DNA from 4 places in the Streptomyces castrisilvae genome. Region 4 is predicted to be linked to each of the others. Evidence: riboswitches for the same ligand, from Rfam matches in the RefSeq annotation. Region 4 holds a riboswitch; each other region holds the start of a gene.
What was found. Region 4 has a riboswitch for cyclic di-AMP ahead of P8A18_RS18050 (M23 family metallopeptidase). Riboswitches for the same ligand answer to the same signal wherever they lie in the genome.

Region 1 (4,965 bases), 2.9 Mb from region 4:
CGGTGCGGACCTCGAAGTGGAGGTGCGGGCCGGTGGCGTTGCCGGTGGAGCCGGAGAGGCCGATCTGCTGGCCCGCGGTCACGGTCTGGCCCGCCGAGACGGAGAGCGAGGACATGTGGCCGTACTGCGAGTAGTGGCCGTCGGCGTGCTTGATGACGACCTCGTTGCCGTAGGCGCCGCCCCAGCCGGCGGTGACGACGGTGCCGGAGGTGATGGCCTTCACGCTGGTGCCGGTGGCGACGGGGAAGTCGATGCCGGTGTGGCTGCCGCTGGACCAGCTGGCGCCGGAGGCGCGGTAGGCGGTGGTGTGGTTGCCGGGGACCGGGTGGACGTAACCGGAGGCGTTGTCCTGGGCGGCCGGGGCCTGGGCCTCCTGGGACGCGGAGGCGCCGGAGGAGGATTCGGAGGCCGTGGTGGTCTTCGTGCCGGTCGTCTTGGCCTCGGTCTTCGGGGCGGCCTTCGCCTCCGTCCGGGCGGGGGCCTTCGACGGGGTGGTGGAGGCGGTCGCGGCCGACTTGGCGCCGAGCGTCAGCTTCATGCCCGGGAAGATCAGGCTCGGGTTCTCGCCGACGACGTCGCGGTTGTCCTGGTACAGCTTGTGCCAGCCGCCCTTGAGCTTGTGCTCGGCCGCGATCTTCGACAGGTAGTCGCCGGAGACGACGGAGTAGGTGGTGGTGCCGGCGCTCTTCGCGGACTTGGCCGGGGTGCTGTGCGCGGCGGCCGACTTCGAGGTGGCCGGGGCGGCCTGCTCCGCGGCGTTGGCACCGGTGGCGCCGAGCAGCGGAAGAGCGATGACGGCTCCGCCGGCGCTCGCGGCGACGACACCACGGGCGATGGTGCTGGACTTGGGACGACGGTGCTTACCCGAAATGGGCATGAAGGGTTTCCTCTCCGGCGCCTGCGAGGTGAGCTGTCGGGTTCGGGCTGGAGATGCCCGGCCGCGGCTGGCGCGGCTTCACCCCTAGCCGGCCGGTTCTCCCGGTCGGCGGCTTACCTGGTTCCCCCGCTCCTGCCACACGGTGAGTGGGTGCGAATTCCGGACGGCGGCAGGATTGGGCGTTCCATCCGGATTGACATGGAACGTAAGCGAGCCGGGACGGCGGAAACAAGCCACGGGTTCCGCCCGGGATTCGGCACCGGAAATTCGGCGCGGAATTCCGGTCACACTCCGTGGATTACGGATCTTGGCTTTCCGCGCGGCATACGGACTACCCCACCGCACCGCCACCACACACCGTCACGGATATGATCCCGCTCACGAGCGGGTGATCATCTCCCTTGCAACCGGGGCATGTTCGGCAAAACGCCACATTACGGACATGCCGTAGCCGTCACCCACGCCGCAGCCGCAGCACCCGCGCGTCCAGGTCCCCGCTCAGCCCGGTGCGCAAGCCGTGGTGCAGCAGCACCGAACCGTGGTGCGCGGCCCCCGTGTCCAGGCAGGTGTACGTGGCCTCCGGATCGAGACCGCGCAGCCGCAGGGCCGGCGGCTCCTCCCCGTACCGCTGGGCATGGAGCCACATCAGTACGACGGTGTCCGCGCCCCGCACGTACTGCACGGCGCCGAGTCCGCTGTCCGGCGCGCGCAGCCGGTACAGCTCCCCCAGCTGCACGACCGGGCGGATCTCCTTGTACAGCTCCACCCACCCGCGCGCCTCGTCCAGCTCGGCCCCGCTCCACTCGGTGAGGTCGCCGCCGATCCCCAGCACCCCGGCCATGGCGCTCACGAACCGGAAGCGCAGCGAGGAGAAGCGGCCGTTCAGCTGGAGGTTCGGGCTGTCCGTGACCCAGGCCGCCATCACCCGGGCGGGATGGATCTGCCCGAAGCCCTCCTGGATGGCGAGGCGGTCCAGCGGGTCGGTGTTGTCCGACGTCCAGACCTGGTCCGTACGGGAGAGGATGCCCAGGTCGACGCGGCCGCCCCCGCCCGAGCAGGACTCGAAGGCGACTGCGGGGTGGGCGGCGCGCAGCCGGTCGATCAGCGCGTACAGGCCGTCCACGTGCTCGGTCCAGAGCCGCTGCGGGTAGTCCGCGCCCGGCCAGCCCGCGTCCGAGAAGCAGCGGTTGAAGTCCCACTTCACATAGTCGACCGGCGTGGTGGACAGCAGCGCGTCCAGCCGCTCCCACAGATACGCCCGCACGTCCGGGCGGGCCAGGTTCAGGACCAGCTGATTGCGGAACTCCGTCCGCTCCCGCCCGGGGAAGTGCTGCACCCAGTCGGGGTGGGCACGGTAGAGATCGCTGTCGGGATTGACCATCTCGGGCTCGACCCAGATCCCGAACCGCATGCCCAGCCCGTGCACATACCGGGCGAGCGGGCCGAGCCCGTCCGGGAACCGCTCCGGGTTCGGCGTCCAGTCGCCGAGCCCGGCCCGGTCGCTCACCCGCTGCCCGAACCAGGCGTCGTCCACGACGAACAGCTCGACGCCCATCGCCGCCGCGCGCTCGGCGAGGGCCCGCTGCTGGTCCTCCGCGATGTCGAACCGGGTGGCCTCCCAGGAGTTGTAGAGGACCGGGCGCGGCTCGGAAGCGTCGGGGATCACATGGGCGAGCTGCCAGGCGTGCCAGGCGCGGCTGGCCCCGCCGAAGCCCGCCGCGCTCCACAGTCCGGCGAAGACGGGGCTGGTGTACGACCGACCGGGCGCGAGGCGCAGCAGCCCGGAGTCGTCGTAGCCGGCGCCGCCGGTGATCTGTACGAGCCCGTCGGGCAGCCGCTGTACGGCGATGCGCCAGGACCCGGACCAGCCGAGGGCGCAGCCGTAGACCTCGCCGTTCTCCTCGGTGGCCGCGCCGTCCGCGTCCAGGGCGAGCCAGGGCAGGCCCTGGTGGCCGGTGTGGCCGCGCCGGCTGGACAGGAGGTGTTCCCCGTACGCCAGCTCGGTGCGCTCCAGCTGGGTCTCCGCCGCCCAGCGGCCGTGCAGCCGGCTGAGCCGCCAGCCGTCGCGGGCGGGCGGGGACCAGGCCGCCGCGTCGGCGCGGAGCAGTTCGACGGGCGGGCCGTCCGGTCCGGTGTGGGTGAGCGTGGTCCAGCGCTCGATGACGTCGGAGTCGTCGCGCATCCGGTAGTGCAGGGTGATCGCGAGGCGGTGCAGCGGATCGTCGAAGGAGATCCGCAGCTCGTCGCCGTCCACGGCGTCGCCCGTGAACACCCACGCGGTCCCGCGCACCTCGTCGGTGCGCACCGAGAGTGCGGGGCGCACGAACCGCGGGCCGCCCTCCACCGGGTACTCCTCGCGGCCGTCCAGCGGGGACTCGAAGCCCCGGCCGGGCGGCGCGGGTGCGGCGGCCAGGGCTTCGGCGGCGGCCAGGGAGATCCGCGGGCCCCAGTGCAGGTGCAGCAGCTCGTGCCGGCCGGTGAGATGCAAGGCGTAGCTGCCGCTCGCCCCGGTCAGCAGCCAGGTCCGGCCCCGGTCGCCCGTCTCGATCATCGCGCCCCCGTCCACGTGCCACAGATTCACACAGTTCCGCACATCATCGACCGCGCGACGAGGGAGGGCAACGCCCCGCACACGGAAAATCGCACCCCGTCCACCGCCGGAGGGAGGCGCCGACCGAGATGATTGCCCCTGGAACCGATGTCGTATCGTCACGGGCGTGGGCCCGTCGGCGACAGGCGCCGGGGCAGAGCCTCCAGGAGTGACCGTGACGCAGCAGCTGCCGCAGACCCCGCCGACGGAGCCCGTGCTGGCCGGTGTCCGCAACTTCCGGGACGTGGGCGGACTGCCCGCCTCCGACGGCCGTCGGGTGCGGTACGGAAGCCTCTACCGCAGCGGCCACCTGGCCCACGCCACGGCCGAGGACACGGCCTTCCTCACCGGTCTCGGCCTGCACACCGTCTTCGACTTCCGCAACGCGGCGGACCACAAGCTGGACGGTCTCGACGTGGAGCTGCCGGGCGTGCGCAATGTGAGCATCCCGCTCAGCGACCCGGCGGACGGGGCCGAGTTCTGGCGGATGGTGCGCGACGGCGACATGGACGAGCTGCGCTCGATCCTGGCCGACGGGAAGGGGACCGGCCGCATGGTCGCCTCCTACCGCGCGATCATCCTGGACCGCACGGCCGAGCACAGCCGGGTCCTGCACGCGCTGGCCGAGGACAGCGTGCCGGCGCTGATGCACTGCGCGGCCGGCAAGGACCGGGCCGGGCTCTCCATCGCGGTGACGCTGCTGGCGGTGGGTGTCGGGCGCGAGGCCATCGAGGCCGACTACCTGAAGTCGAACGACGCGCACCGCCGCTACCGGGTCCGGCGCAGCGACACCTCGCCCGCCGGGATGTCGCCGGAGGTGATGGAGCTGCTGAACCCGCTGTTCGGCGCGCACCCCGACTACCTCGCCTCGGCGTTCGCGACCATCGACGAGACCTGGGGCGGCACCGACCGCTACCTCTCCGACGGGCTGGGGCTCGCGCCCGCCACCCTCGAACGGCTGCGCGAACGGCTCCTCGACGAGGGCTGAGCGCGCCGGGCGGGCCTACTGGTTGTGCATCCCCACCGCGAACAGCAGGTAGAGGAACCCGGCGATGACGTGCCCGGCCACCAGGTAGGCGAACAGCCGGATGACGAGCCCGCGGGGCATCTTCTTCTCGTGCGTGTCGGCGCCCGCCCGTTTGGCCGGGGTGAGCGGGTCGTAGTTCTCGGAATCGGACATGGCCGGCCTCTCTGGCGGCCGGGGGCGCCGGCCGCGGGACGTCTAGCGACGGTGGACTGCGCTGCCGAGACACAGCTCGGCGGCGGAGCTCTGGAGCAGGGTGTGGACGAAGAGCAGCTCCGAGCCGTCCGGCTCCGGGGCCACGATCCGGTGCGGAGTGAGCGAGTCGAAGTGCGCGCTGTCCCCGGGGGCCAGGTCGTGCACCGTGTCACCGAGGGTCACCCGCAGACGGCCCGCCAGGACGTACAGCCATTCCTCGCCGGGGTGGACGCGGACCAGGTCGCCCTGGGCTCCGTACGGGACGCGGACGCGGAGCGC
Region 2 (4,965 bases), 1.8 Mb from region 4:
GAACCAGCGCGACGTCGTCAAGAACGAGCGCCGCCAGCGCTACGACAACGTCCCGTACGGCACCGCGTTCGAGCGGCTCACGGCTCTCGCCTACCCCGAGGGCCACCCGTACCACCACACCCCGATCGGCTCGATGGCCGACCTGGACGCGGCGACCCTGGAGGACGCGCGCACGTTCTTCCGTACGTACTACGCGCCGAACAACGCGGTGCTGTCCGTCGTCGGTGACATCGACTCCGAGCAGACCCTCGCCTGGATCGAGAAGTACTTCGGCTCCATCCCGTCCCACGACGGCAAGCAGCCGCCGCGCGACGGCGCGCTGCCCCCGATCATGGGCGGCCAGCTGCGCGAGGAGGTCCGCGAGGAGGTTCCGGCGCGCGCCCTGATGGCCGCCTACCGGCTGCCCCACGACGGCACCCGCGAGTGCGACGCCGCGGATCTCGCGCTGACCGTGCTGGGCGGCGGCGAGTCCTCCCGGCTGCACAACCGCCTGGTCCGGCGTGACCGTACGGCCGTGGCCGCCGGATTCGGGCTGCTCCGGCTCGCGGGCGCGCCCTCGCTGGGCTGGCTGGACGTCAAGACGTCCGGCGGTGTGGAGGTGGCCGGGATCGAGTCCGCGGTCGACGAGGAGCTGGCCCGGTTCGCCGAGGAAGGCCCCACACCCGAGGAAATGGAACGCGCCCAGGCCCAGTTGGAGCGCGAGTGGCTGGACCGGCTCGGCACGGTCGCGGGCCGCGCCGACGAACTGTGCCGCTACGCCGTGCTGTTCGGCGACCCGCAGCTCGCGCTGACCGCGGTCAACCGGGTGCTCGACGTCACGGCGGACGAGGTCAAGGCGGCCGCCCGCGCCCAGCTGCGCCCCGACAACCGGGCGGTGCTGGTCTACGAACCGGTCGAGCCCGAGACCGCCGAAGAGGCGGAGGCCGCCGCCACCGACACCGACGCGCACGAAGGGGCGGACCAGTGACCGACGCTGCCGCGACTGAAGTTTCGATGCAGTACCACCCCCGGCCCGCCCCCGGCGCGGCCCGCCCCTGGGCCTTCCCCGCCCCCGAGCGCGGCTCCCTGCCCAACGGGCTCACCGTGCTGCGCTGCCACCGCCCCGGCCAGCAGGTCGTCGCCGTCGAGATCTTCCTCGACGCCCCGCTGGACACCGAGCCCGAGGGCCTGGACGGCGTGGCCACGATCATGTCGCGCGCCCTGTCCGAGGGCACCGACAAGCAGAGCGCCGAGGAGTTCGCCGCCGAGCTGGAGCGGTGCGGCGCCACGCTCGACGCCCACGCCGACCATCCCGGTGTCCGGGTCTCCCTGGAGGTCCCGGCCTCCCGGCTGGCCAAGGCGCTCGGGCTGGTCGCCGAGGCGCTGCGGGCGCCGGCGTTCAGCGACAGCGAGGTCGAGCGCCTCGTGCGCAACCGCCTGGACGAGATCCCGCACGAGCAGGCGAATCCGGCCCGCCGCGCGGCCAAGCAGCTCTCCAAGGAGCTCTTCCCGGCCTCGGCCCGCATGTCGCGGCCCCGTCTGGGCACCGAGGAGACCGTGGCGCGGATCGACGCCGCGGCCGTGCGCGCCTTCTACGACGCGCACATCCGCCCGTCCACCGCGACCGCCGTCGTGGTCGGCGACCTGACCGGCATCGATCTGGACGCGCTGCTCGCCGACACCCTCGGCGACTGGTCGGGGAACGCCGGCCGGGCCCGCCCCTTCCCGCCGATCACGGCCGATGACACTGGCCGGGTGGTGATCGTGGACCGCCCCGGCGCGGTGCAGACGCAACTGCTCATCGGCCGCATCGGCGCCGACCGCCACGACAGCGTGTGGCCCGCCCAGGTGCTCGGCACGTACTGCCTGGGCGGCACGCTCACCTCCCGGCTCGACCGGGTGCTGCGCGAGGAGAAGGGCTACACCTACGGCGTACGGGCCTTCGCCCAGGTGCTGCGCTCCGGCGCGGTGGACTCCGCCTCGGGCGCGACGGGCGCGGCGATGCTCGCCATCAGCGGCTCCGTGGACACCGAGTCCACCGGACCGGCGCTGGACGACCTCTGGAAGGTCCTGCGGACGCTGGCCGCCGAGGGTCTGACGGACGCCGAGCGCGAGACCGCCGTGCAGAACCTCGTGGGCGTCGCCCCGCTGAAGTTCGAGACGGCGGCCTCCGTCGCGAGCACCCTCGCCGACCAGGTGGAACAGCACCTTCCGGACGACTACCAGGCGACGCTGTACGCCCGCCTCGCCGAGACCGGCACCGTCGAGGCGACCGCGGCCGTGGTCAGCGCCTTCCCGGTGGACCGGCTGGTCACGGTCCTGGTCGGTGACGCCTCGCGCATCGAGGAGCCGGTCAGGGCCCTCGGGATCGGAGAGGTGACGGTCGTCAGCGGCTGACCGCTCACACTCCGCCCGCCGCGCGGGCAACGGAGAGGCTCCGGCGTGTCGTTGCCGCCGGAGCCTCCTTTTATGTCTGATTCATGACTCTTTGTCTCATAGGTAATGAATCAACCCTGTGGGATGCGCTACAAAACCTCCCGTCCGTTTGGTGACGGGAAGCGCGGCCGCCTAGCGTCGGCCCGGCTGTCCGCCACTCGTATGCCGCATCCGCGGCGTACCGGGCAGTCATCGCCGAGTCCCCGTCAGGCGCGAGCCAGGGGAGCCGGGGACCCACGCAGTCCCTGGGGTGAATCGGACGCTTCCGCCTCCCGCGAGGCCGGGGCATCCGTAGGAGACCTTCCTGCTCCGAACCCGTCAGCTAACCCGGTAGGCGAGAAGGAAGGAAAGGACCAGCCACCCCATGGCGTTCACCCGTGCCACCGGGAAGCACCGTGCCCCGGGCCGTCTGACGCGTACCGGCGCCAAGGCCGTCGGCGTCGCGACGCTCGCCGCCACCGGCGTCATCGGCTCCCTGGCCTCCCCGGCTCTCGCCGCCGGGGCCTCCCCGGCCCCCGCCGCCGACGAGACCGGTCTCGCCCAGATCATGTCCATCGAGAACACCCTCGCCGACCGGATCGACGCACAGGCCGCCGCGCAGCAGCACCAGGCCGACGTCGCCCAGAAGAAGGCCGCCGCCGAGGCGGAGGCGAAGAAGAAGGCCGAGGCGAAGAAGAAGGCCGAGGCGAAGAAGAAGGCCGCGGAGAAGGCCGCCAGGGCCAAGGCGAAGGCCGAGGCGGCCGCCCGTGCCGAGGAGGCGCGCGAGAGCACGTCCCGCGCGGCCCGCTCCTCCGCCCGCGCCACCCCGGGCACGTCCTACCAGCTCCCCGTCGCCGGCTCCTACGTGACCACCGGCTACAAGTCCAGCGGCTCGCTGTGGTCCTCCGGCAGCCACTCCGGCATCGACTTCCACGCCGCCTCCGGCAGCTCCGTCGTCGCCGTCGGCGCCGGTACGGTCGTCGAGGCCGGCTGGGGCGGGGCGTACGGCAACAACATCGTGCTCCGGATGACGGACGGCACGTACACCCAGTACGGCCACCTCTCCTCGATCGGCGTCGCCGTCGGCCAGAGCGTCGGTGCCGGGCAGCGGATCGGGCTCTCCGGCTCCACCGGGAACTCCACCGGCCCGCACCTCCACTTCGAGGCCCGCACCACCCCCTCGTACGGCTCCGACATGGACCCGGTCGCCTACCTGCGCGCCCACGGCGTCACCGTCTGACCGCCCGCCCGACTCCACGGCGAAGGCCCCGGCACCGTGCCGGGGCCTTCGCCGTGCCCGGACCCGCCCGTGACCAAAAGATATTCATGAATTCCCGCCCGGCATCGGAAATGTGGGCGCATTGCAATAGAGTCGCGGCAGAGGTGTCGATCGGCCGCTGTTCGCGGGGATTGAGGCGGAGGTTCGGACATGCGTGTTCCAGCGCATTCGGTATGCACGGCAATCCGTGACGACATCGTCTCCGGTGTCTTCGAACGCGGCGGCCGGCTCACCGAGGAGGTGCTCGCGCGGCGTTACGGGGTTTCCCGCGTCCCCGTACGGGAAGCGCTGCGCACCCTGGAGTCCGAGGGCTTCGTGGTCACCCGCAGACACGCCGGAGCCTGCGTCGCCGAGCCGTCCGAGCAGGAGGCCGCCGACCTCCTGGAGGTCCGCATGCTGCTGGAACCGCTCGGCGCGGCCCGTGCCGCCCTGCGCCGCACCGACGCCCACCTCAAGGTGCTGCGCGGCCTGGTCAGACTCGGCCAGGAGCGCGCCCGCCGGGGCGAGGGCGAGGACCTGCGCTCCCTCGGCGGCTGGTTCCACGAGACGCTCGCCCAGGCATCCGGCAGCCCCGGCCTCATCGCCCTGCTCACCCAGCTGCGGCACAAGATCGCCTGGATGTACGCGGTCGACCAGCCGGCCCGCCCGGCCGACGCCTGGGCCGAGCACGGCGCGCTCGTGGACGCCGTGGCGCGCGGCGACGCGGAGCGGGCGAGGGCCCTGGCCGCGCAGCTCGCCGAACGGGCGGGCGCCACGCACCGGCTGCGCCACCCCGCGCGGCCGGCCACCGTCCCCCGCGCCACCCGTGTGAGGACCTCGCAACGTGCCGTGAACACCGCGAGCGGCCGGAATTAACAAAGGGCACGTACAAAGAAAGAAAGGCGTATGTAAAAACACGTAAAAAGAGGCCGCCCGATTATTCTGTGCGCGCCGTCACCGCATTACCCGTACGCGTGCGCGCACGAAAAAGCCGCGACACCCCGTGAGGGGGGCCGCGGCTTTCCCGTGAGAATTCCGGCGATCGTGGCCGCGCGGACTCAGACGGTCTCCGGAAGCTCCTCGAGCCCCTCGGCGACCAGCTTGGCCAGACGGTCCAGAGCGGCCTCGGCGTTGTCCGCGTCGGACGCGAGGACGATCTCCTCGCCGCCCTGCGCCCCGAGCCCGAGCACCGCGAGCATGGAGGCCGCGTTCACCGGGTTGCCGTCCGCCTTGGCGATGGTGACGGGAACGCCGGAAGCCGTAGCGGCACGGACGAAGATGGAAGCGGGGCGGGCGTGCAGGCCCTCGGCCCA
Region 3 (4,965 bases), 3.5 Mb from region 4:
ACCGCCGCCGCGGCCGATGCGGCGCGCCGCTGGGGCGGAGGGGCCACCGGCTCCCGTCTCGTCACGGGCTCGACCGCGCTCCACGCGGAACTGGAACGTGAGCTCGCCGCGTTCTGCGGGTTCGAGGCGGCTCTCGTCCTCTCCTCCGGTTACGCCGCCAACCTCGCGGCTCTCACCGCGCTCACCGGCCGCGGCTCCCTGATCGCGTCGGACGCGGGCAACCACGCCTCCATCGTCGACGGCTGCCGGCTCTCCCGGGCCGAGACCGCCGTCGTCCCGCACGCCGATCCCGAAGCGGTCCGCAAGGCGCTGCACGGCCACCCGGGCCGGAAGCTCGCCGTCACCGACTCGGTCTTCTCCGTCGACGGCGACGCCGCGCCGCTGGCCGCACTGGCCGACGTCTGCCGCGCGGAGAACGCCGCACTCCTCGTGGACGACGCGCACGGCCTGGGGGTCCTCGGGGAAGGCGGGCGAGGCGCGCTCGCCGCCGCCTCCCTCTCGGGCGGCGACGACATTGTCGCCACGCTCACCCTCTCCAAGTCCCTGGGCAGCCAGGGCGGCGCGGTCCTCGGCCCCGCCCGGGTCATCGACCACCTCGTCAACACCGCCCGCACGTTCATCTTCGACACCGGGCTCGCCCCCGCCGCCGCCGGAGCGGCCCTCGGCGCACTGCGGCTGCTGTGCCGCGAACCGGAACGCGCGCTCAGGGCGCGTACGGTCGCCACCGCGCTGTACGGCGGACTGACCTCGGCCGGACTGACCGCCGTACGTCCCGACGCGGCCGTGGTCTCGGTCCGCGCGCCCTCGCCCGACGCCGCCGTCCGCTGGGCCGCCGACTGCCGGGCGGCCGGCATGGCGGTCGGCTGCTTCCGGCCGCCGTCCGTGCCCGACGGCATCTCCCGGCTGCGGCTCACCGCCCGCGCCGACCTGACGGACGAGCAGATCGCGCGGGCGGTGGCGACCGTACGGCGGACCGCTCCGCGGGCGTGAGGCGGGGCTCGGCTCAGATCTTCAGATCGGTGACGAACGACGTCCAGGCCGTGGTGGAGAACGTCAGAGGCGGCCTGGACACGTCCTTGGAGTCGCGCACGGCCAGCCGCCTGTCGAACGGGGCGGTCTCCACGCAGTTGTTCATGCCCGTGCTGCGGCTGCTGCGCCGCCACCGTAACGCCTGCTGTGCGGGGCAATCCGACATGACGATTCCTCCGGGCAGTGGGGGGTCAGCGATCGTCGCGGTCGATCGCGGCGATCAGATCCAGCGAGTGCTCCGGCGACAGCGCGTGTGTCTGAAGGGTGCGGAAGGCCGAGCTGTACGCCGCAAGGTCTTCTTTCCGTTCCAGATAGAGGCTACTCGTCAGGTGGTCAAGAACGACCACGTCAAGGTCAGAAGCAGTCGGAAAGGAAAAGATAACGAAAGGGCTGGTTAGGCTCACATAGCCACCGACCGAGAACGGCAGTATCTGAAGTCGCACATGTGGCAGTTGCGACACCCGTGCGAGATGGCGCAACTGCTCGCGCATCACTCGCCGGCCTCCCACCTCCCGGCGCAGCACCGCCTCGTCGAGCACCGCGCTCAGCCGTAGCGGCGGATCGCTGCGCAGCACTCCCTGCCGGGTCAGCCGTACCTCCACTAGCGAGTCCACCTGGCCGGTCGGAAGCCCGTCGAGGGAGGCCCGGGTCACCGCGCGGGCGTAGTCGGCCGTCTGCAGCAGACCGGGCACCACCGAGGTCTCCAGCGTGCGGGCCGTGCGCGCCTGTGACTCCAGGCTGATGAAGTCGCGGTACTGCGGGGGGATGAGACCACGGTACGCGTGCCACCAGCCGGCGCCGCCCCCGCCCGCCGAACCGGCGAGCGCGCCCAGCACTTCGCGCAGCTTGGGGTCCTGCATGCCGTACGCGTCCAGCAGCCGTTGCACGTCCTCGGGCCGCACCCCGCTGACGCCTGTCTCGATGCGGCTCACCTTCGACTGGTGCCAGCCGAGCAGTCCCGCGGCCTCCCGGCTCGTGAGACCCGACGCGTGGCGCAGACTCCGCAGCTCCTCCCCGAGCTTGCGGCGCCGCACCGCAGGACCGTGCTGCATCTGATGGCTCCCTCCCGCTGCCTGCCGAGGGGACAGTGTGGCGCCCGCGCGGGTCCGAGTGGGGAGAGTTCACCGGTTTGAGCGACAGATATATGCATATCTTGGTGGATCGCCGTCGCAGGGGGCAGCATCGATGGCAATCTGGCGCCAAGTACAACCGGACCGCTCGCCGGCCCGGAACAGGTGGGAAAGGGACGGCTCGCCATGGCAGACCATCAAGAGGCACGTGTCACTCTGCCGAGCGAGCCGGCCTCGGTCGCCGAGGCCCGCAGGTACGTGGGCCGGGTCCTGGCCGAATGGGGCCTGCCCGAGGGCGCGGAGACGGCCGAGACCGTACGGCTCATTGTCTCGGAGCTCGCCACCAACGCCGTCCTGCACACGTTCGGTCTTTCACCCACGTTCACCGTGGACCTGCGGCTGGAGCGCGAGGAACAGCTGCGCCTCGGCGTGACGGACAGCCATCCGCGCCGGCCCCAGCGGCTGCCCGCAGCGGTCCAGCAGGACAACGGACGCGGCCTGGTCATCATCCGCTCCCTCGCCAAGGAGTACGGCGGCCGGCTGTCCGTCACGCCCGCGCCCGACGGCGGCAAGACCGTCTGGGTCGCGCTCCCCTGGCACGTCCCCGTCCAGCCCTGACGTCCGAAGCGCCCACGCGCCCGGCCGGGGCCGGGCGTCAGCCGACCCGGCCGTAGTAGACGCTCTTGGTCCAGATCTTCTCCAGGCGGACCACGGCGCCGGTCTTCGGCGAGTGCCAGATCTTGCCGCTGCCGGCGTAGATCCCCACGTGGTAGACACCGCTGCCGGAATGGAAGAAGACCAGGTCGCCGCGCTGCCGCTGGGAGGCGGAGATGTGGCGGGTCTTGTTGTACTGCTGCTGGGCCGTGCGGGGGAGTTGCTTGCCGGCCTTCTTGAACGAGTACAGCGTCAGCCCCGAACAGTCGAAGCGGCTGGGGCCGGTGGCGCCCCACCGGTAGGGCGCCCCCTTCTTCGACGCGGCGATGTTCAGGGCCTTCATCGAATGACCGGCGGCCTGGGCCTCGGGGGCGGCGCCGGGGACGAACAGCGTGCCGCCGACGGCGGCGAGCGTCATGGCCGAGGCCGTAGTGGCCCGGACGAGCAGAGACGGGACATGAACCTGCGCACTCATGCGCAACCCTTCGTCAGCCGCCTGTGAAGGATGACCTGTCGGGTTCGGGCTGGCGAAGTCGCCCGGCCGCACAAGGCGGCTTCACCCCGAGGGACCTCCGGAAAACCGGTCGTCCCGTAGTGCTCGGGTCCTCCACTCCTGCCGATCCACTCCTGTCGACCAGGCATCCGGACGGCGGCAGGACTCGGCGTCCGCCCGGACCGCCCCGCCGCGGTGGCGGGGGCTTGTCGTCCCAGGGATCTTGACTCACCGAGTGCCGGATTTCCGAGGTGAAACGGCCATAAGTGAAGATCCTCACGGATCGCCCGTTCAGGTGGACAGACGGGCTTCAACCGGTCCGCGAGCCCCTCCCGGCCGTCGCCGTACCAGCGGTGTCGCGAAAGATCCCGGCCCCCGTGCATCACGAAAACGCAAGTCGAGCGGTCGCTCGCGCGAGTCAATGCCTACGCCGAACGAGCGAGGAAAATCGGTTCGCCCGTCGGGCGTGTCAACTCGGCGGGCCGGGTGGCAGGATCACCCGCGCCGCCCGCCGCTCCCCGTCCAGCGCCCGCAGCGCCCTCGTCAACGTGGTGGTGTGGATGCGGGTTTCACCGCGCCGGTGCATCAGAGCGAGCGCGTCACGCTGGGCCGCCGCGTGCGAGGCCAGCGCCTGCGCGGCGCGCAGGGCCGCGTAGGTGTCGTCGTTCCGCGCCGGATTGATCCGGCCCATCTGGTCGATGACGTGCAGATAGTGGTCGATGAACTCGCACTCGGCCCGCGTCAGGGCAGGCAGCGGGGAGAACTCCGGTGAGGGCATCGCCGGTTCACCGCTCGGTGTGCGGCGGCACCGGGACGCGGCTGTGCACGATGTGGTCGACCAGGCCGTAGGCTCGCGCGCCCTCCGCGTCGAGGATGAGATCGCGCTCGGTGTCCCGGACGACCTGTTCGGCGCTGTGCCCCGTATGACGGGCCAGCATGCCGGCCATCGTCTCGCGCATCCGGGCCAGTTCCCGCGCCTCGATCTCCAGGTTGGACGGCTGGCCCCGGACGGGTTCGGCCAGTCCCGGCCGGCTCACCACCACCTGGGCGCCGGGCAGGATGTGCCGCCGCCCCGGGGCGCCCGCGGCGAGCAGCACGGCCGCGCCGGCGCCCGCCCGGCCGAGGCAGAAGGTCTCCACCTCGCAGCTGAGGAAGGCCACCGTGTCGTAGAGCGCGGTCATCGCACCGAACGAGCCGCCCGGCGAGTTGATGTACAGCGAGACGGGCCGGTCGGGCGCGTCGTGCTCCAGGTACATCAACTGCGCCACCAGGTCGTTGGCCGCCGTGTCGTCCAGCGCGGTGCCGAGGAAGACGATGCGCTCGCCCAGCAGCTTGGAGTACGGGTCGAGGGTGCGGCTCCACCGCGTCCGCTCCCGGCGAACGGCACCGCTTCGGTATCGCCGCCGAACACCGCGGGCACCACGGGCCGGACGCCTGACGCCGCAGCGTCGCGCCCCGGCGGACGGCGCCCCACCGCGCCGCCCGCCGACGGGCCGGCTCAGACCGCCCGGTCGTGCTCCCGCAGCCAGGCGTCCTCCGCCGTGTAGTCGAAAAGACCCGTGCCGTACGACCGGACCATCGCGGGATAGGCGTCCTGCCAGTCACGCCCCGCCAGCTGCGCGGTGATCCACGCGACGGTCTCCGGCAGCGACTCGGCGTACCCCGTCACCGGCCGGTACCCGAGCTCCCGCTCGGCGGCCGTCATGTCGTAGACGATGG
Region 4 (4,965 bases):
GGTTCCTCGTCGGTCTGGGCCTGGCCGTGCTGCCGGTCCCGGTGCTGATGACGGCCTTCCGCTGGCTGGACCGGGTCGACCCGGGGCCGTGGCGCAACCTGCTGTTCGCCTTCGCGTGGGGCGCGTGCGCGGCGGCGCTCGTCGCGATCATCGCCAACTCCTTCGCGACCCGGTGGATCGCCACCGCCGACCCGGGCAATGCGGACACCCTGGGCGCCACGGTCATAGCCCCCGTGGTCGAGGAGAGCGCCAAGGCGGCGGCCGTCCTGCTGCTCTTCCTCTTCCGCGGGCGGCAGTTCACCGGGATCGTCAGCGGCGTCGTCGCCGCCGGTTTCACCGCGACGGGGTTCGCCTTCACCGAGAACATCCTCTATCTGGGCAACGCCTTCGGCGAGGACCAGCAGCTGGGCTCCGGCTTCGCGGCGGTGACCGTGATGACCTTCCTCGTCCGGGCGGTGATGACGCCGTTCGCGCATCCGCTCTTCACCGTGCTGACCGGCATAGGGCTCGGGATCGCCGCGAGCAGCCCGCCGCACCGGCGGTTCAGGCGCGTCGCGGCGCCGCTGCTCGGCCTGCTCCTCGCGATGGGCATGCACTCCCTGTGGAACGGCTCGCCGACCTTCGGCCGGTACGGCTTCTACGTCGTGTACGGGGCCTTCATGGTCCCGGTCTTCGGCCTGGTGACCTGGCTGGCCGTCCGGTCGCGCCGCAACGAGCTGCGCACGCTCGCCGTCGAGCTCCCGGTGTACGCGGAGGCCGGCTGGCTGGCGCCCGCCGAACCTCTCACCCTCGCCTCGATGCGGGCCCGCGCCCTGGCGAGGAACGCGGCGCGGCGACGGTACGAGGTAGCGGTCCGCCCGTACGGCGGCCACCACCCGGCGCACGCCGCCTCGTCCGCACCGGCCGCGGCCAGGGAGCGCGGCAGGGCGGCGGCGCGGACGGTCGCCGAGTACGAGGCGTTCGCGACGTCCCTGGCCTTCCTGCGCCGGCAGGTCCGCCGGGGCACGGCGGACCCGGACTTCGCCGCGCGCGAGCTGGAGCTGCTGCACCACCTGTGGCAGCGCCGGGATGTCGCGGGCCCCGCCCTGGCCTACGCCGCCCAGGTCACGCAGCGCGTGCGCGCCCGCCGCGCCGCCCCGCCGCCGGGCCCTTACCCGTGGTACGGAGCGCGCGGGCCCACCGGCCCGTACGGCCCCGGCCCCTACGCGTACCCGGCGCAGCCGTACGGCCCCGGCGCCCACGGCCAACAGCCGTACGCCTACCAGCCGTACGCGCAGCCGCCGTACACCGCACCACAGCAGACCGGCAGCCCTGACGTCGGGGGGTGAGCGCCAGGACTGCCGGGGTTCGGTGGCCGCGGAGCGGCCGTGCGGGGGCGCGCCGCGGCGCGTGTGAACGCGAGGGGGCGCGCCGGAGCGGAAGGGGTGTCAGACGGTCAGGCCACGGGCGCGGAGCCAGGCCATCGGGTCGATGCCGGTGCCGTCCGGGGTGTGGACCTCCAGGTGGAGGTGCGGGCCGGTGACATTGCCGGTCGCGCCGACGCGTCCGATGGTGTCGCCGGTGGTGACCTTCTGGCCGACGGTGACGCCGATCGAGGACTGGTGGCAGAACCACAGCTCCGTACCGTCGTCCAGCTCCAGCACCGTGCGGTAGCCGTAGGCGCCGGACCAGCCGGCCGACTTGATGGTGCCGGTGTGGATGGCCTTGATCGGGGTACCGGTCGGCGCCGCGAAGTCGAGGCCCGTGTGGTAACCGGAGGACCACATCGAACCGGCTTCGCCGAACGTCGAGGTGATCGTGTACGAGGAGGTCGGGATGGCGTAGCTGGCGGCGAGCTTGGCCAGGCGCAGGGCCTCGGCCTTCTTCTTCGCCTCCTCCTCCGCCTTCTTCTTCTCGGCGGCTGCCTTGGCCTCGGCCTCGTCCTGCTGCTTCTTCGCCTCGGCGGCGGCCTTCTCCGCCGCGGCCTTCTCCTCGGCCGCCTTGGCCTCGGCGTCGGCGGCGCCCTGCTGCTGCTCGGCCTGCTGGAGGATGCGGGCGCGCAGCGCCTCACCGGCGTCCGTGGTGCCCTGCTCGGCCTCGGCGGTGGTGATGCCGGCGGTCGTCAGCGGGGCGGCGGCGGTCGCGGTGGCCGGGGTGTCGGCCTCGGCCTCACCGGAGAACAACGCGCCCACGCCGGGGAGGGACTTGGCGTCGGGGAGATTGTCCGCGATGGAATCGGGAAGAGAGATGGAGACCGGCGGTTTGCTCTGCGCAGTGGCCATGCCACCCGCGCCGACGGCCGCGATGACACCGACGCCGAGGACGGTGGAGCTACGGGCCAGACCATTGCGCTGCTTGGCGACGCGGTGCTTGCCTCGGACGGGGCGGACGGACTCCTCGGTGGGGTTCCATTCCTCCCAGGTCCGGTCGGAACCGGCGTCACCCGCGTCCGCGCGGAAGCCGGTGCCGAAGTCGGGCCCGGTGCCGAAGTCGGGGCCAGTGCCGAAGTCCGGGCCGGTGCCGTCGGCAAAGACGGTGCCGCCGGCAAAGCCGTTGCCCGGATCGGTCGCGTAGCCGCTTCCCTGCTCCGGGACGTACGCGGTGCCGGGGACCGGGGCGAAGCCGGGGCCGTACTCGGGCACGAACCTGGAAGGGGATTCGGGGGCAGGCTTGTTGGACGCCACGCGGGCGCACTCCTTTCCTTCCTTCTCGCCTACCGGGTTAGCTGACGGGTTCGGAGCAGGAAGGTCTCCTACGGGCTCCTCCGCCTCTTACGAAGACAGAGATGCCCGATTCACCCCATGTAGGTGGTTCCCCGGTTCCCTTGCGGAATTCGGCGCTCGCGCACGGTGCCGCCACTGACGGCGGCTGGGACAACCGCGCTGCGTTATCGAACGTTAATAGACAGGCGGGCCCGATTCCAAGCTGTTCCCGCTGATCGTTCACGTCCTTGGCCTGGACTTTACGGGACACAACCGGGTGGAAGCGGGCGAGTTGCTTGCCATCCGGGCATCGTCCAATTTCTGACGGTGTGTCAAATGTTATGCGGAGCGACGCCCTTCAGTCACGGAGGGTGGCATCCCGTTTGATGATCTTGACCGTCCTGCGCCGGTCGGGCTGCCCCTTCGCCGGCCGCAGGACCGCGAGCAGCGCCATGTCGTCGGTCGCCTTGCCCCCCGTATGCAGCCTCACGTCGTCGCTGAGCGCGGAGAGCAGCTCCTCGGGCTCGGGGAAGAGCCGTCCGCGCAGCCGCTCCACCGGGTCGTAGAAGACACCCTCGGCGTCACGGGCCTCGGACAGCCCGTCCGTGTAGAACAGGAGCGTCCCCCCGTCCGGCAGCTCCCACTCGTCCGCCCGGTCCGGCCGCACCACCAGACCCATGCCCAGCGGCAGCGCGGGCTCCGAAGGCGTCAGCGTCTCCACCGCCCCGTCCTGACTCAGCAGCAGCGGTTCGGGGTGGCCTCGGTTCACGATCCGCACCCGTTGCGCACCCGGCGGAATCTCCGCGACCACGGCGGTGACGAACTCCTCGAACGTGTCGAAGCCGCTGTCCCGGGTCGACTCCCGCTCCAGCGCGCGCTCCAGCCGCTGCGCCACCCCCTCCAGCGACTTCTCCTGCTCGGCCGCTTCCCGGAACGCCCCGATGACCACCGCCACCGCGGCCACCGCGTCCAGCCCCTTCCCGCGTACGTCCCCGAGCACCAGCCGCACGCCGTACGGGGTGTCGGTCGCCGAGAACAGGTCACCCCCGACGAACTCGTCCGCCTGCGCCGCCTCGTACCGCGCGGCCACGTGCAGCCCGCCGATCCGCTCGGCCGGCGTCGGCAGCACCGCCCGCATGGCGGTCTCCGCGATGACCCGGGCGGAGGCCAGCCGCTCGTTGCTCCGCTGGACGACCCGGTTGATCACGCACGCCTGGACGAAGACCGTGAAGACGGTGAGCAGTTCGATGAACGGGACCACACCCGGCAGCGCCCCCCTGTACAGCCGCATGGCCACCATGGCGACCATCGCGGCGGCCCCGATCCGGATGGTCGCGCCCAGGCCGAAGAAGGGTGCGGCGAGCAGCGGGGCGGCCGCGAACATCGGGACGGCGGTGAAGGCGGGCGGGGTGAAGAAGTCGAACACCACCCCCACGAGGATCATCGCGGCGGGCAGGGTCCGGACGAGCCGGCGGTTCGGCACGCCGCCGCGCCTCCGCCACCGTCGCTGCCACTTCCCCACCTGCGGTCTCCTGCCCGGCGCCACCACGGCCGCGGACGGTACCGCGCACCACTCCCCAGACTCACCGCATCCCGGCCGCACGGCGACTCCTCGTCGGCCGATGGGGCTAGCGATGGGGCTGAGGGCCCCCGGGAAACGCATCAGGCCCGGCACGCTTCATGCGTGCCGGGCCTGATCCTTCAGTAGCGGGGACAGGATTTGAACCTGCGACCTCTGGGTTATGAGCCCAGCGAGCTACCGAGCTGCTCCACCCCGCGTCGTTGAATGCAACTCTACGGCATGTTCACGGCCTTGATGACCACCGAGCGGCCCCACCCCGGCGGATGCGCGGACCTCCTCGCTCCACATCAACGAGCAATGGGGTGAATGTGGTGATATGACTGGTTTCAGATTCAGCCATTCGGCACGGCTCCGGGAGTGGACGATGGACGACTATCCGCTGCTCAACCTGTTCTGGACGATGCTCTGGTTCTTCCTCTGGATCATGTGGCTCTTCCTGCTCTTCCGGGTCATCATGGACGTCTTCCGCAGCCACGACCTCGGTGGCCTGGCCAAGGCCGGCTGGCTGATCCTGGTGCTGGTCCTGCCCTACCTGGGCGTTCTCATCTACGTGGTCGCCCGCGGCAGGTCCATGAGCAAGCGCGACGCCCGGGAGGCCAAGGAGCGCGAGGCCGCCTTCAAGGCGTACGTGAGAGAGGCGGCCGGCACGGACGGCCGGGACGGTCGGGACGGCACCCGCGGGGGCAGCCACGTCGAGGACCT

Region 1: it holds a riboswitch for cyclic di-AMP, as region 4 does, so the genes downstream of both, P8A18_RS30580 (M23 family metallopeptidase) here and P8A18_RS18050 (M23 family metallopeptidase) in region 4, are expected to answer to the same signal.
Region 2: it holds a riboswitch for cyclic di-AMP, as region 4 does, so the genes downstream of both, P8A18_RS26240 (M23 family metallopeptidase) here and P8A18_RS18050 (M23 family metallopeptidase) in region 4, are expected to answer to the same signal.
Region 3: it holds a riboswitch for cyclic di-AMP, as region 4 does, so the genes downstream of both, P8A18_RS02860 (C40 family peptidase) here and P8A18_RS18050 (M23 family metallopeptidase) in region 4, are expected to answer to the same signal.

What each region holds. Positions count from the first base shown of each region.
Region 1 covers NZ_CP120997.1:7,070,667-7,075,631, reverse strand. Annotated here, with positions in the region: gene P8A18_RS30580 (M23 family metallopeptidase) at 1-877, opposite strand, end outside; cyclic di-AMP (ydaO/yuaA leader) riboswitch at 881-1,040, opposite strand; gene P8A18_RS30575 (alpha-galactosidase) at 1,332-3,428, opposite strand; gene P8A18_RS30570 (tyrosine-protein phosphatase) at 3,643-4,455, shown strand; gene P8A18_RS30565 (DUF6126 family protein) at 4,471-4,647, opposite strand; gene P8A18_RS30560 (helix-turn-helix domain-containing protein) at 4,690-4,965, opposite strand, start outside.
Region 2 covers NZ_CP120997.1:6,018,147-6,023,111, forward strand. Annotated here, with positions in the region: gene P8A18_RS26230 (M16 family metallopeptidase) at 1-967, shown strand, start outside; gene P8A18_RS26235 (M16 family metallopeptidase) at 994-2,376, shown strand; cyclic di-AMP (ydaO/yuaA leader) riboswitch at 2,599-2,766, shown strand; gene P8A18_RS26240 (M23 family metallopeptidase) at 2,780-3,634, shown strand; gene P8A18_RS26245 (GntR family transcriptional regulator) at 3,824-4,528, shown strand; gene P8A18_RS26250 (HPr family phosphocarrier protein) at 4,711-4,965, opposite strand, start outside.
Region 3 covers NZ_CP120997.1:740,444-745,408, reverse strand. Annotated here, with positions in the region: gene P8A18_RS02880 (8-amino-7-oxononanoate synthase) at 1-990, shown strand, start outside; gene P8A18_RS02875 (DUF397 domain-containing protein) at 1,004-1,195, opposite strand; gene P8A18_RS02870 (helix-turn-helix domain-containing protein) at 1,221-2,081, opposite strand; gene P8A18_RS02865 (ATP-binding protein) at 2,286-2,717, shown strand; gene P8A18_RS02860 (C40 family peptidase) at 2,755-3,228, opposite strand; cyclic di-AMP (ydaO/yuaA leader) riboswitch at 3,232-3,404, opposite strand; gene P8A18_RS02855 (hypothetical protein) at 3,716-4,024, opposite strand; partial or broken gene P8A18_RS02850 (ATP-dependent Clp protease proteolytic subunit) at 4,032-4,604, opposite strand; gene P8A18_RS02845 (NAD-dependent epimerase/dehydratase family protein) at 4,745-4,965, opposite strand, start outside.
Region 4 covers NZ_CP120997.1:4,198,707-4,203,671, reverse strand. Annotated here, with positions in the region: gene P8A18_RS18055 (PrsW family intramembrane metalloprotease) at 1-1,328, shown strand, start outside; gene P8A18_RS18050 (M23 family metallopeptidase) at 1,428-2,663, opposite strand; cyclic di-AMP (ydaO/yuaA leader) riboswitch at 2,675-2,828, opposite strand; gene P8A18_RS18045 (PP2C family protein-serine/threonine phosphatase) at 3,040-4,203, opposite strand; tRNA gene P8A18_RS18040 (tRNA-Met) at 4,387-4,460, opposite strand; gene P8A18_RS18035 (SHOCT domain-containing protein) at 4,628-4,965, shown strand, end outside.